3 regions of the Sphingomonas nostoxanthinifaciens genome follow, and region 3 is predicted to be linked to each of the others. Evidence: predicted binding sites of a transcription regulator. Region 3 holds the regulator's gene; each other region holds the start of a gene.
The links. Region 3 encodes LexA, which represses DNA repair genes until DNA is damaged. Its sites were predicted from a motif close to GTTCCNCNCTTGTTCT; they were not measured.
Positions count from the first base shown of each region.

Region 1: the regulator LexA is predicted to act here: its motif matches at 1,682-1,697, upstream of K8P63_RS02645 (ATP-dependent helicase).
Region 2: the regulator LexA is predicted to act here: its motif matches at 1,905-1,920, upstream of K8P63_RS08810 (DUF3072 domain-containing protein).

Region 1 is NZ_CP082839.1:584,803-588,077, forward strand. Features, by position in the region: gene K8P63_RS02645 (ATP-dependent helicase) at 1-1,670, opposite strand, end outside; gene K8P63_RS02650 (hypothetical protein) at 1,833-2,144, shown strand; gene K8P63_RS02655 (MFS transporter) at 2,229-3,275, shown strand, end outside.
Region 2 is NZ_CP082839.1:1,838,319-1,841,593, forward strand. Features, by position in the region: gene K8P63_RS08800 (histidine kinase dimerization/phosphoacceptor domain -containing protein) at 1-1,093, shown strand, start outside; gene K8P63_RS08805 (biliverdin-producing heme oxygenase) at 1,116-1,640, opposite strand; gene K8P63_RS08810 (DUF3072 domain-containing protein) at 1,660-1,872, opposite strand; gene K8P63_RS08815 (potassium transporter Kup) at 2,055-3,275, shown strand, end outside.
Region 3 is NZ_CP082839.1:841,755-845,029, reverse strand. Features, by position in the region: gene K8P63_RS03860 (DUF885 domain-containing protein) at 1-1,063, shown strand, start outside; gene K8P63_RS03855 (VOC family protein) at 1,108-1,449, opposite strand; gene lexA (transcriptional repressor LexA) at 1,459-2,127, opposite strand; gene K8P63_RS03845 (molybdopterin molybdotransferase MoeA) at 2,183-3,275, opposite strand, start outside.

The DNA.
Region 1 (3,275 bases), 260 kb from region 3:
TGGATCGTCATGATCGTCACCTTGGCGTCGTCCGCGGTCGCGTCATTGTCCATGACGAGGCTGACATGCTCGAGAAAGGCGCCGAGCGTTTCATAATCCTCCATCGCGCGGGCGAGCTCGGTGAGGTTTTCGAGCCGGCCGCTCGCCTCGGTCGAGCGCTCGGCCTGGAGCATCGCGGTATAGCCGCTCTCGTCCAGCATCAGCCGCGCAAGCTCGGCATGCGGCAGCTCGGACAATTTCGTCCGCCAGCGCGCGATATCGCCGATCAGGTTGCCGAGCGCGCGGCGCGCCTGCGGCGTCAGTTCGTCGGTGTCGAGGATGCGCGCGGCGGCGGTCGTCAGCGGCAGGTCGCCCGCGCGTGCGAGCTGGTGGATCTTCTGCACCGCCTTGTCGCCGAGGCCGCGCTTGGGGACGTTGACGATGCGCTCGAACGCGAGGTCGTCGCTCGGCTGGGCGATGACGCGCAGGTAAGCGAGCGCGTCGCGAATCTCGGCGCGCTCGTAGAAGCGGAAGCCGCCGACGATTCGGTACGGCATGCCGATCGCGATGAAGCGGTCCTCGAACTCGCGCGTCTGGAACTGGGCGCGGACGAGGATCGCGATCTTGTCGAGCGTGGTGCCGCCGCGCTGCGCGCTCTCAATCTCCTCGCCGACGCGGCGCGCCTCCTCCGGCCCGTCCCACACACCGACGACGCGCACCTTCTCGCCCGCATCGAGCTCGGTCCACAGGGTCTTGCCGAGGCGGCCGCCATTATGATCGATCACGCCCGATGCCGCGCCGAGGATGTGCGGGGTCGATCGGTAATTCTGCTCCAGTCGGATCACCGTCGCGCCGGGAAAGTCGCGTTCGAAGCGCAGGATGTTGGCGACCTCGGCGCCGCGCCACGAATAGATCGACTGGTCGTCGTCGCCGACGCAGGCGATGTTCTTGCGCTCCTGCGCCAGCAGCCGCAGCCATAGATATTGGCTGGCGTTGGTGTCCTGATATTCGTCCACCATGATGTAGCGGAAGCGCTGCTGGTAGGATTGCAGCACGTCGCGATGCGTCTTCAGAATGACGAGCATGTGCAGCAGCAGGTCGCCGAAATCGCAGGCGTTCACCGCCTTCAGCCGCGCCTGATAGGCGGCGTACAATTCCTGGCCGCGCCCGTTGGCGAAGGCCTCGCTCTCGGCGGCGTCGATCTCGGCAGGCGTCCAGCCGCGATTCTTCCAGCGGTCGATCAGGCCCGCCAGCGCGCGCGCGGTCCAGCGTTTCTCGTCGAGATCGGCCGCCTGGATGAGCTGCTTGAGCAGGCGCAACTGGTCGTCGGTGTCGAGGATCGTGAAGTTGGATTGCAGCCCCACCAGTTCGGCATGCCGACGCAGCATCTTGGCCGCGATCGAATGGAAGGTGCCGAGCCACGGCATCCCCTCGACCGCATCGCCCATCATTCGGCCGACGCGCTCGCGCATCTCGCGCGCGGCCTTGTTTGTGAAGGTGACCGCGAGGATCTCGCTCGGCCAGGCGCGGCGCGTGGCGATCAGGTGGGCGAGGCGCGCGGTGAGCGCCGCCGTCTTGCCCGTGCCCGCGCCCGCCAGCACCAACACCGGCCCCTCGGTGGTCAGCACCGCCTCGCGCTGCGGCGGGTTGAGGCCGCGCAGGTAAGCGGGCTCGTTGGTGGTCGCGGGCATCTGGGTCACCCCGAACAGGTAGGGAACGCATGCCCGCCGGGCAACCGTTCGATACGGGATACCGCGCCGCCGGAGCCATTTGGCGGACGCAACCAGAAGCGCCCTCGGGTGTTCGGTCGCTTCGACGGAGCCGTTACGGTTCTGGCAAAATGGAGGTTGTCAATGAAGAAGACATTTCTGATCGCCGCTGCCGCCGCTCTCACGCTGGGCACCGTTGCCGTCGCGCAGGACATGCCCGCGCAGACCCCGCCGGCGTCGACCAGCCCCGACATGCAGGCGGCCCCGGCCGCAGCGCCCGCCACGCCCGACGCCTCGGCCATGCCGGCACCGACGCCCGCGCCGGCCGACAGCAGCGCCGCGCCGGCCGCCGCGCCGACCGACACCAGCAGCTATCCGCCCTGCGGCAAGGGCATGACCGACAAGTGCGTCCAGAAGGGCGGCATGGGCCACAAGGCGTGGCACAAGAAGAAGTAAGCGCGCGCGGCGATTGACCGCCGCGCCCGATTGTTTCAACGCCACTCCCTCGCGCGCAATGTCCGTGCGCGAGGGAGTTTGCGCATGACCAAGACCGGACCGTCGACACGGCGCGTGCTGGCGGCGAGCCTGATCGGCACCGGCATCGAATTCTACGATTTCTACGTCTACACCACCGCCGCCGCATTGGTGTTCGGCGAGCTGTTCTTCCCGAAGACATCACCGCAGGCCCAGCAATTGCTGTCGTTCGCCACGATTGGCGTGGCGTTCGTCGCGCGGCCGCTCGGATCGATCTTCTTCGGCCATTTCGGTGACCGTGTCGGCCGCAAGTCGACGCTCGTCGCCTCCTTGCTCACGATGGGCCTGTCGACCACCCTGGTTGCGGTGCTGCCGACCTATGCCGACGCCGGCTGGGTGGCGGCATTGCTGCTGTGCGTGCTGCGCTTCGGCCAGGGCTTCGGCCTTGGCGGCGAGTGGGGCGGGGCGGCGTTGCTCGCGGTCGAACATGCGCCGCCGGGCAAGCGCGCGCGCTACGGCATGTTCCCGCAATTGGGCGCGCCTGCGGGCTTCATCGCCGCCAACGGCCTGTTCCTGATCCTCGGCGCGACGCTCACCAAGGCGCAGTTCCACGATTGGGGCTGGCGCGTGCCGTTCGCGCTGTCGGCCTTGCTGGTGGTGGTCGGCATGTGGATCCGGCTGCGGCTGGCCGAGACGCCCGAATTCGCCGCGTCGCTGCGGGAAGCGCCGCCGCCGGCGGTGCCACTGGGCGAGGTGGTGGCGCGCCATGCCGGGCCGCTGATCGGCGGCACGATCGCGACCATCGCCTGCTTCGCGCTCTATTACGTCGCGACCGCCTTCGCGCTCGGCTACGGCACCAAGACGCTCGGCTACGGGATGCAGCAATTCCTCGGCGTCCAGCTCGGCGCGATCCTGTTCATGGCGATCGGCATCTATGCCGCTGCGTGGCTGGCCGACATGCATTATGACGAGCGGCGCGTGCTGATGGCGGGCTGCATCGGTACGATCGTGTCGGGGCTGTTGATGGCGCCGCTGATGGGCTCAGGCTCGCTCGCGCTGGTTTTCCTGTTCCTCGCGCTTTCGCTCACGCTGATGGGCTTCGTCTACGGGCCG
Region 2 (3,275 bases), 1.0 Mb from region 3:
CGACGCCGATGGCTTCGCCATCGTTCAGGGCAACCGGCGCACGCAGACCGGCACCTGTCCGCCCGAGCATCTGTTGCCGGCGCTGGCTGCGGGGATCGCGCCACGTGCCACGGTCGAGCCCTTCGCAACCTTTCACCTGGCGCGCGATTTTCCGGCAGCCGAGGAGTATCGCGAGGCGGCGAGCGGCCTGCTGGCGATGGCGATCGCGGCCGAACCACCGGCCTTGCTCCTGTGGTTTCGCGCCGAGCAACTGGAGACCGTCAACTGGGCCGGCAATCCGCACAAGGATGCGCCCGGGGAAGGCGGCCAGCTGACACCGCGCAGCTCGTTCGAGGCGTGGAAGGAGATGGTGCACGGCCGCGCGCGGCGCTGGACCCGTGGCGAGCTGGATGCGGCCGTGCGGTTAAGGCGTACGCTCTACGAACTGCGCCAATCGCGCCGGTTGCGCGAACTCAACCGTGAACTGAGCGCCACGATCGCGGAGAAAGACGCGCTGATCGTGGAGAAGGAGCATCTGCTGCGCGAGGTCAATCATCGCGTGCAGAACAGCCTGCAGCTCGTCCAGGCGTTCCTTGCGCTGCAGGAGCGTGCCGAGCCCGACGAGCGTCTGCAGGTGCATCTGGCCGAGGCGCAGCGGCGGCTGTCGGCGGTCGCGCTCGTCCACCGGCGGCTCTATCAGGCCGAGCAGGTCGATACGACGGATCTCGGCCGCTATCTCGAGGATCTGGTCCGCGACATGCTGACGAGCATGGGGCCGGAATGGCAGGACCAAATCTCGCTCGACCTCGCACCGATGCTGATTCAGGCAGATCGCGCGGTCAATGTCGGGCTGATCCTGACCGAACTCGTCATCAACGCCAACAAATATGCCTATGGCGGCGGCAGCGGCCCGATCGAGATCCTGCTGGAACAGCATCGTGGCACGTTCAGGCTGGAGGTCGCGGATTCGGGGCAAGCGCCGCCGCAGCTGCGCACGGGCTTCGGCACGCGCATGATCGCGGCGATGGTGCAAACGCTGGGGGGCACGGTCGAGCGGGCCGACAATCTGCCCGGCATGCGCGTGATCATCACTGCGCCGGTAGAGGCACGCTGACTTCGCGCGAAGTCGCCAGTGTTCAAGCTCCGGCCGGTTCCACGCGGGCGGCCGCCGCATAAAGGCTGAAGGCCGCGCGTGCGCCGGCGAGCAACGACGCGAACCACGCTTCGCCGGTATAGGCTGCATCGAGTGCCTGGCAGAAAGCGCGCCACGCGCCACGCTCGTGCACGGCCGAAAGATAGGCGCGCGGCAGTCCGTCCGCGACGCGTGCTGCCAGCATGCCGCCGCCCAGCCGGGAGCCTTCGATGACATAGAGCATGCCCAACCGGCCCGCCGCCTCGGTCGGAATCGCGACCGAAAGGGGAGCGGGCCATGCTTCGTCCAGCGCGGCGAGATCCGCCCGCAGATCGGGCGTGCGCGGGCGGAACGTCCAGCCCGGCTCGCCTGGCGTCAGCAACGCCTCGATCGGTGGGAGTGCCCGGGCGTGCGCGCGCAGGAATGCCGCATAGGATCCCGCATCCGCCAGATCGAATGCCCCGAATGCGGTATCGGTACGGACATGGTCGTCGGCGGTTGCGGCGCGCAGGCGGGCATGGGCGGTCATCCGGCCCGCGTGCCGCGCTTCAGCGGCCGCGTCCAGTCTCCTCCTGAAGCGCGTCGATCCGCTTCGAGGCCTCTGCTTTGGTAAGCTCGTCGGGGAACGGCTCGTGTGCCTCTTCGCTCAGCGTCTTGAGGTAGGAGGCTTGCGCACCCGTCATCGGTTCGCCGCCGGTGGTCCAGTCGTCCGGATCCTTTTCGGCATTGGATGCGGGATGGGTCTTGGGGTTGTCGGACATCGTAACGCTCCTTTCCCGGCCCAACGCCCCTCGTTCACTTTGTGTTCCAAAGGGCATTGCGTGGGTGGCGTGTTGCGGGCGTGTTCAGCGCGTGCTAATCGCGCGCCGCTGCCGCCGGACGTGGAGGCCGGGCGAGAATAGAGCAGCCTCCTACCCTCAGCAGCATCAGGAACAGCGTTTCGATGGCCACCAGCGGCCTTGTCGTCAATGAGAGTGCCGACCCGCTCGAACCCGCTCCGGGTGCCGAAGCGCACGGCCACGGCAAGAACACGACCACCCGGCTGGCGGTCGGTGCCATCGGCGTGGTGTTCGGCGATATCGGCACGAGCCCGCTTTATTCGCTGAAGGAGGTGTTCGTCGGTCACCATCCGCTCGCGGTGGACCGGCTGCATCTGTTCGGCGTGCTCAGCCTGATCTTCTGGACGCTCGTCCTGGTCGTCTCGATCAAATATGTCGTCCTCATCATGCGCGCGGACAATAAGGGCGAGGGCGGGAGCCTCGCTCTGCTCGCGCTCATCACGCGGATGAGCGGCAGCAAGCGCTGGACCGGGCCGCTCGTGATGCTGGCGGTGCTGGCGACCGCTTTGTTCTTCGGCGACTGCATCATCACGCCCGCCATCTCGGTGCTGTCGGCGGTCGAGGGCCTGACCTCGGTCGAGCCGGGCTTCGCCCCGCTCGTGCTGCCGATCGCGATCGTGATCCTGATCGGCCTGTTCCTGTTCCAGTCGCGCGGCACCGATGCGGTCGGCAAGCTATTCGGCCCGCTGATGGCCCTCTATTTTGTATGCGTCGCCGCTCTGGGTGCGTGGCATATCTTCGATCATCCCGACATCCTGCTGGCGCTCAACCCGCTGTGGGCCGCGCGCTTCTTCGCCGACGACTTCCGGCTGGCCTTCCTGGCGCTGGGCTCGGTCGTGCTAGCGGTGACCGGGGCGGAGGCGCTCTATGCCGACATGGGCCATTTCGGGCGGCGGCCAATCAGCCTCGCCTGGGTGTGGATCGTGTTTCCGGCGCTGATGCTCAACTATCTCGGTCAGTCGGCCTTCCTGCTCGGCCATCCGGGCGCGGCCAACGATCCTTTTTTCCTGATGGCGCCCGAGCGGCTGCGCCTGCCGCTCGTCATCCTCGCGACCTGCGCCACGGTCATCGCCAGCCAGGCGGTCATCACCGGCGCTTATTCGGTGGTGCAGCAGGGCGTGCAGCTCGGCCTGATGCCGCGCCTGCGCATCGAGCATACCAGCGCGTCGGCGGCCGGGCAGATCTACGTCCCACTCATCAACTGGTTGCTGATGGTGTTGGTGATCCTGCTGGTGCTGGGCTTCCGCAACTCGACCAACCTCGCGGCCGCATACGGCATCGCGGTGACCGGCACGATGTTCATCACGTCGTGCATGCTGGTGGTG
Region 3 (3,275 bases):
GACCACCGCCGCGGCGACAGCGCTGCACGGGCTCGCCGAATGGCTGGAGCAGAATCGTGGCGCCGCGACGCAGGATTTCGCGCTCGGGCCCGAGCGGTTCCAGCGCATGCTCTACGCCACCGAGATGGTGGATACGCCGGTCGCCGAACTGGAAGCAGTTGGCCGCGCCGACCTCAAGCGCAACCAGGATGCCTTGAACGAAGCCTGCGCTGCTTATGCCCCCGGCGCCTCGATCACCGACTGCACCGCGAAGGCGAATGCGCACAAGGGCGAGGGCGGCCCGGTCGCGACCGCGCGCCGCCAGATCCCCGAGCTGCGCGCCTTCGTTCTGGCGAAGCAGCTCGTCACCATTCCCGGCACGGAGCAGGCGCTCGCCAACGAGGCGCCGCCGTTCATGCGGCAGAACACCGCCTATATCGATCCGCCCGGACCGTATGAGCATGGCCTGCCCTCGGTCTATTATATCTCGCCGCCGGATCCGGCATGGACGCCCGAGGTGCAGCGCGCCTCGACGCCGGGCGAAACCAACCTGCTGTTCGTCACGGTGCACGAGGTGATGCCGGGCCATTTCCTCCAGTTCCTGCACGCCAACCGCTCGCCGTCCTTCTTCAGCCGGGTGTTCGTCGGCAATGCCTTCGCCGAGGGCTGGGCGCATTATGCCGAGGAGATGATGTGGGAGGCCGGCCTGCGGAAGGGCGATCCCGAGGCGCATATCGGCCAGCTCGCCAACGCACTGCAGCGCGACTGCCGCTACCTCTCGGCGATCGGCCTGCACACGCAGGGCATGACGGTCGAGCAGTCACGCAAGATGTTCGTCGAGCAATGCTACCAGGCCGAGGGTACCGCGCGGCAGCAGGCGGCGCGCGGCACCTACGACCCGGCCTATCTCGTCTACACGATGGGCAAGTTGATGATCCGCCGGCTGCGCACCGACTGGACGGCGACGCATGGCGGCCGCGCAGGCTGGAAGGCGTTCCATGACGAATTGCTCGATCATGGCGGTCCGCCCATCCCGCTGGTGCGCGGATTGATGATGGACACCAAAAGCACCGCCGCCTTTTGACGGCCGAGCGGTCGGCGGCGCAGCGCGCGCCGCCGACCCTTGCGTCACGCGGCGGTGTGGATCGCCAGCTCGTTGCCCGACGGATCGCGGAAGTGGAAGCGCCGCCCACCGGGGAAGGCGAAGATCGGGTGCGTGATCGCACCACCGGCGGCGCTGACCGCCGCCAGCGCCGCTTCGAGATCGGCCACGCGGATCGCCGGCAGCGGTGCCGCCGTGCGCTCCGCGACATCGGCCTGCAGGCCGATGTCGACGTCGCCCGTCATCGTGCAGGCGTAAGTCGGCCCGAAGGCCGTGAGGCTCCAGCCGAATACGCTTTCATAGAATGCCGTCGTCGCGGCGATGTCGGTCGCCGGAAGCTCGATGAAATCGGTGCGCGCGGTCTGCATGGTCACACCTCAATAACGGCGGAGCAGCCCCGCCAGCTTGCCCTGGATGCGCACCTGCCCCGGCCGATAACGCTGCGGATCGTAGGCGCGGTTGGCCGGATCGAGCCGGATCATCTTGCCCTCGTGACGGAAATATTTGAGCGTCGCCTCGCTATCGTCGATCAGCGCCACCACGATCTCGCCGTCGCGCGCGGTTTCGCCGCGGCGGACCAAGGCATAATCACCGTCGAGGATGCCGGCCTCGACCATCGAATCGCCTGCCACCTCCAGCGCATAATGCTCGCCGGGTCCGAGCAGGGCCGCCGGCACGGAGAGCGTGCTGCGTCCCTCCAGCGCCTCGATCGGCATGCCGGCGGCGATCCGCCCGTGCAGCGGCAGTTCGAGCACGTCGTTCGCCGCAGGAAGCACCAGCTTGGGCGCAGACGCCGGGGGACGCGAGGGCTTCGGCGCGGCGGTCTTCACCGCGTCGGGCAGGCGTAGCACCTCCAGCGCGCGGGCGCGGTTGGGCAGGCGGCGGATGAAGCTGCGCTCCTCCAGCGCCGAGATCAGACGGTGGACGCCCGACTTCGACTTGAGATCCAATGCGTCCTTCATCTCCTCGAACGAGGGCGAGACGCCGGTCTCGCTCAACCGCTCATTGATGAAGCAAAGCAGCTCATGTTGCTTGCGCGTCAGCATGTGATCCGTCCCTACAGAACCTTTAAGGAACGTGTAGGGAACAACCACGCGCCTGTCAAGCGATGCGGAGGATATCCACAGGATCCCCCACAGCCGCCGGCCCGATACGACCCGGTCGCACGATCAGCGCATCGGCCTGCGCCAGCATCGCCAGCGCGGCACTGTCCTGACCGACCAGCGGATGCACCATGTCCCCGTCGATCCGCCCGCGCAGGAAATCGGTGCGTTCGCCAACCGCCGGCAGCCCGGCGGCGAGGCGCGCCCTTCCGAAGGCCGGCAACGGATCGGGACAGCCGGCGAGGTGCGCGACAAGCGGCAGCAGGAAGAGCTGCGCCGTGACGAACGCCGACACGGGATTGCCCGGCAGGCCGAGCACCACTGCGTCGCCGAGCCGCCCGGCGAGCACGGGCTTGCCTGGCCGCATCGCGACCCGCCAGAAATCAATCGTCGCGCCCGCCTCGATCAACGCCGGGCGCACGAGGTCATGGTCGCCGACCGAGGCGCCGCCGGTCGTCACAACGATGTCTGCGCAATCCGCCGCGGCGCGAAACGCTCCCACCAGCGAGCCCAGACGATCGGGCACGATGTCCCCGCTCGCGACGATGGTCACCGTGCCGGCCAGCATCGCCATGAGCATCGGGCCATTGGATGCAGGCAAACCATCCACGGCGCTGCCCGGTGCGACCAGTTCGTCGCCGGTCGAGAGGATGCATATGCGCGGGCGGCGGCGGACCGGCAGAGCGCCGTGCCCGCCGATCGCCGCGAGCGCGATCCGCGCCGGGCTCAGCCGCTCACCCTGCGTGATGAGCCGGTCGCCGCCGGCGAAATCCATTCCGCGTCGCCGCACATGCGCGCCCGGCCGGGCAGGCCCGTCGCCCGCGAGACGCAGCAAATCGCCGTCCCGCGCCGCTTCCTCCTGAACCAGCACGGTGTCCGCACCGGCCGGCATCGCCGCGCCGGTGAAGATGCGTGCGGCCTCGCCCGGCGCCAGCGCTCGATCGAGCGCACCGCCGGCCTTGCTCTCGCCGACAACCGTCAGCGTGCCCTGCAGGTCGGCGAAGCGCAGCGCATAGCCATCCATCGCCGACAGGTCCGCCGCGGGCTGCGTGCGCTGCGCGACCACGTCCGCCGCTGCCCAGCGGCCGGCC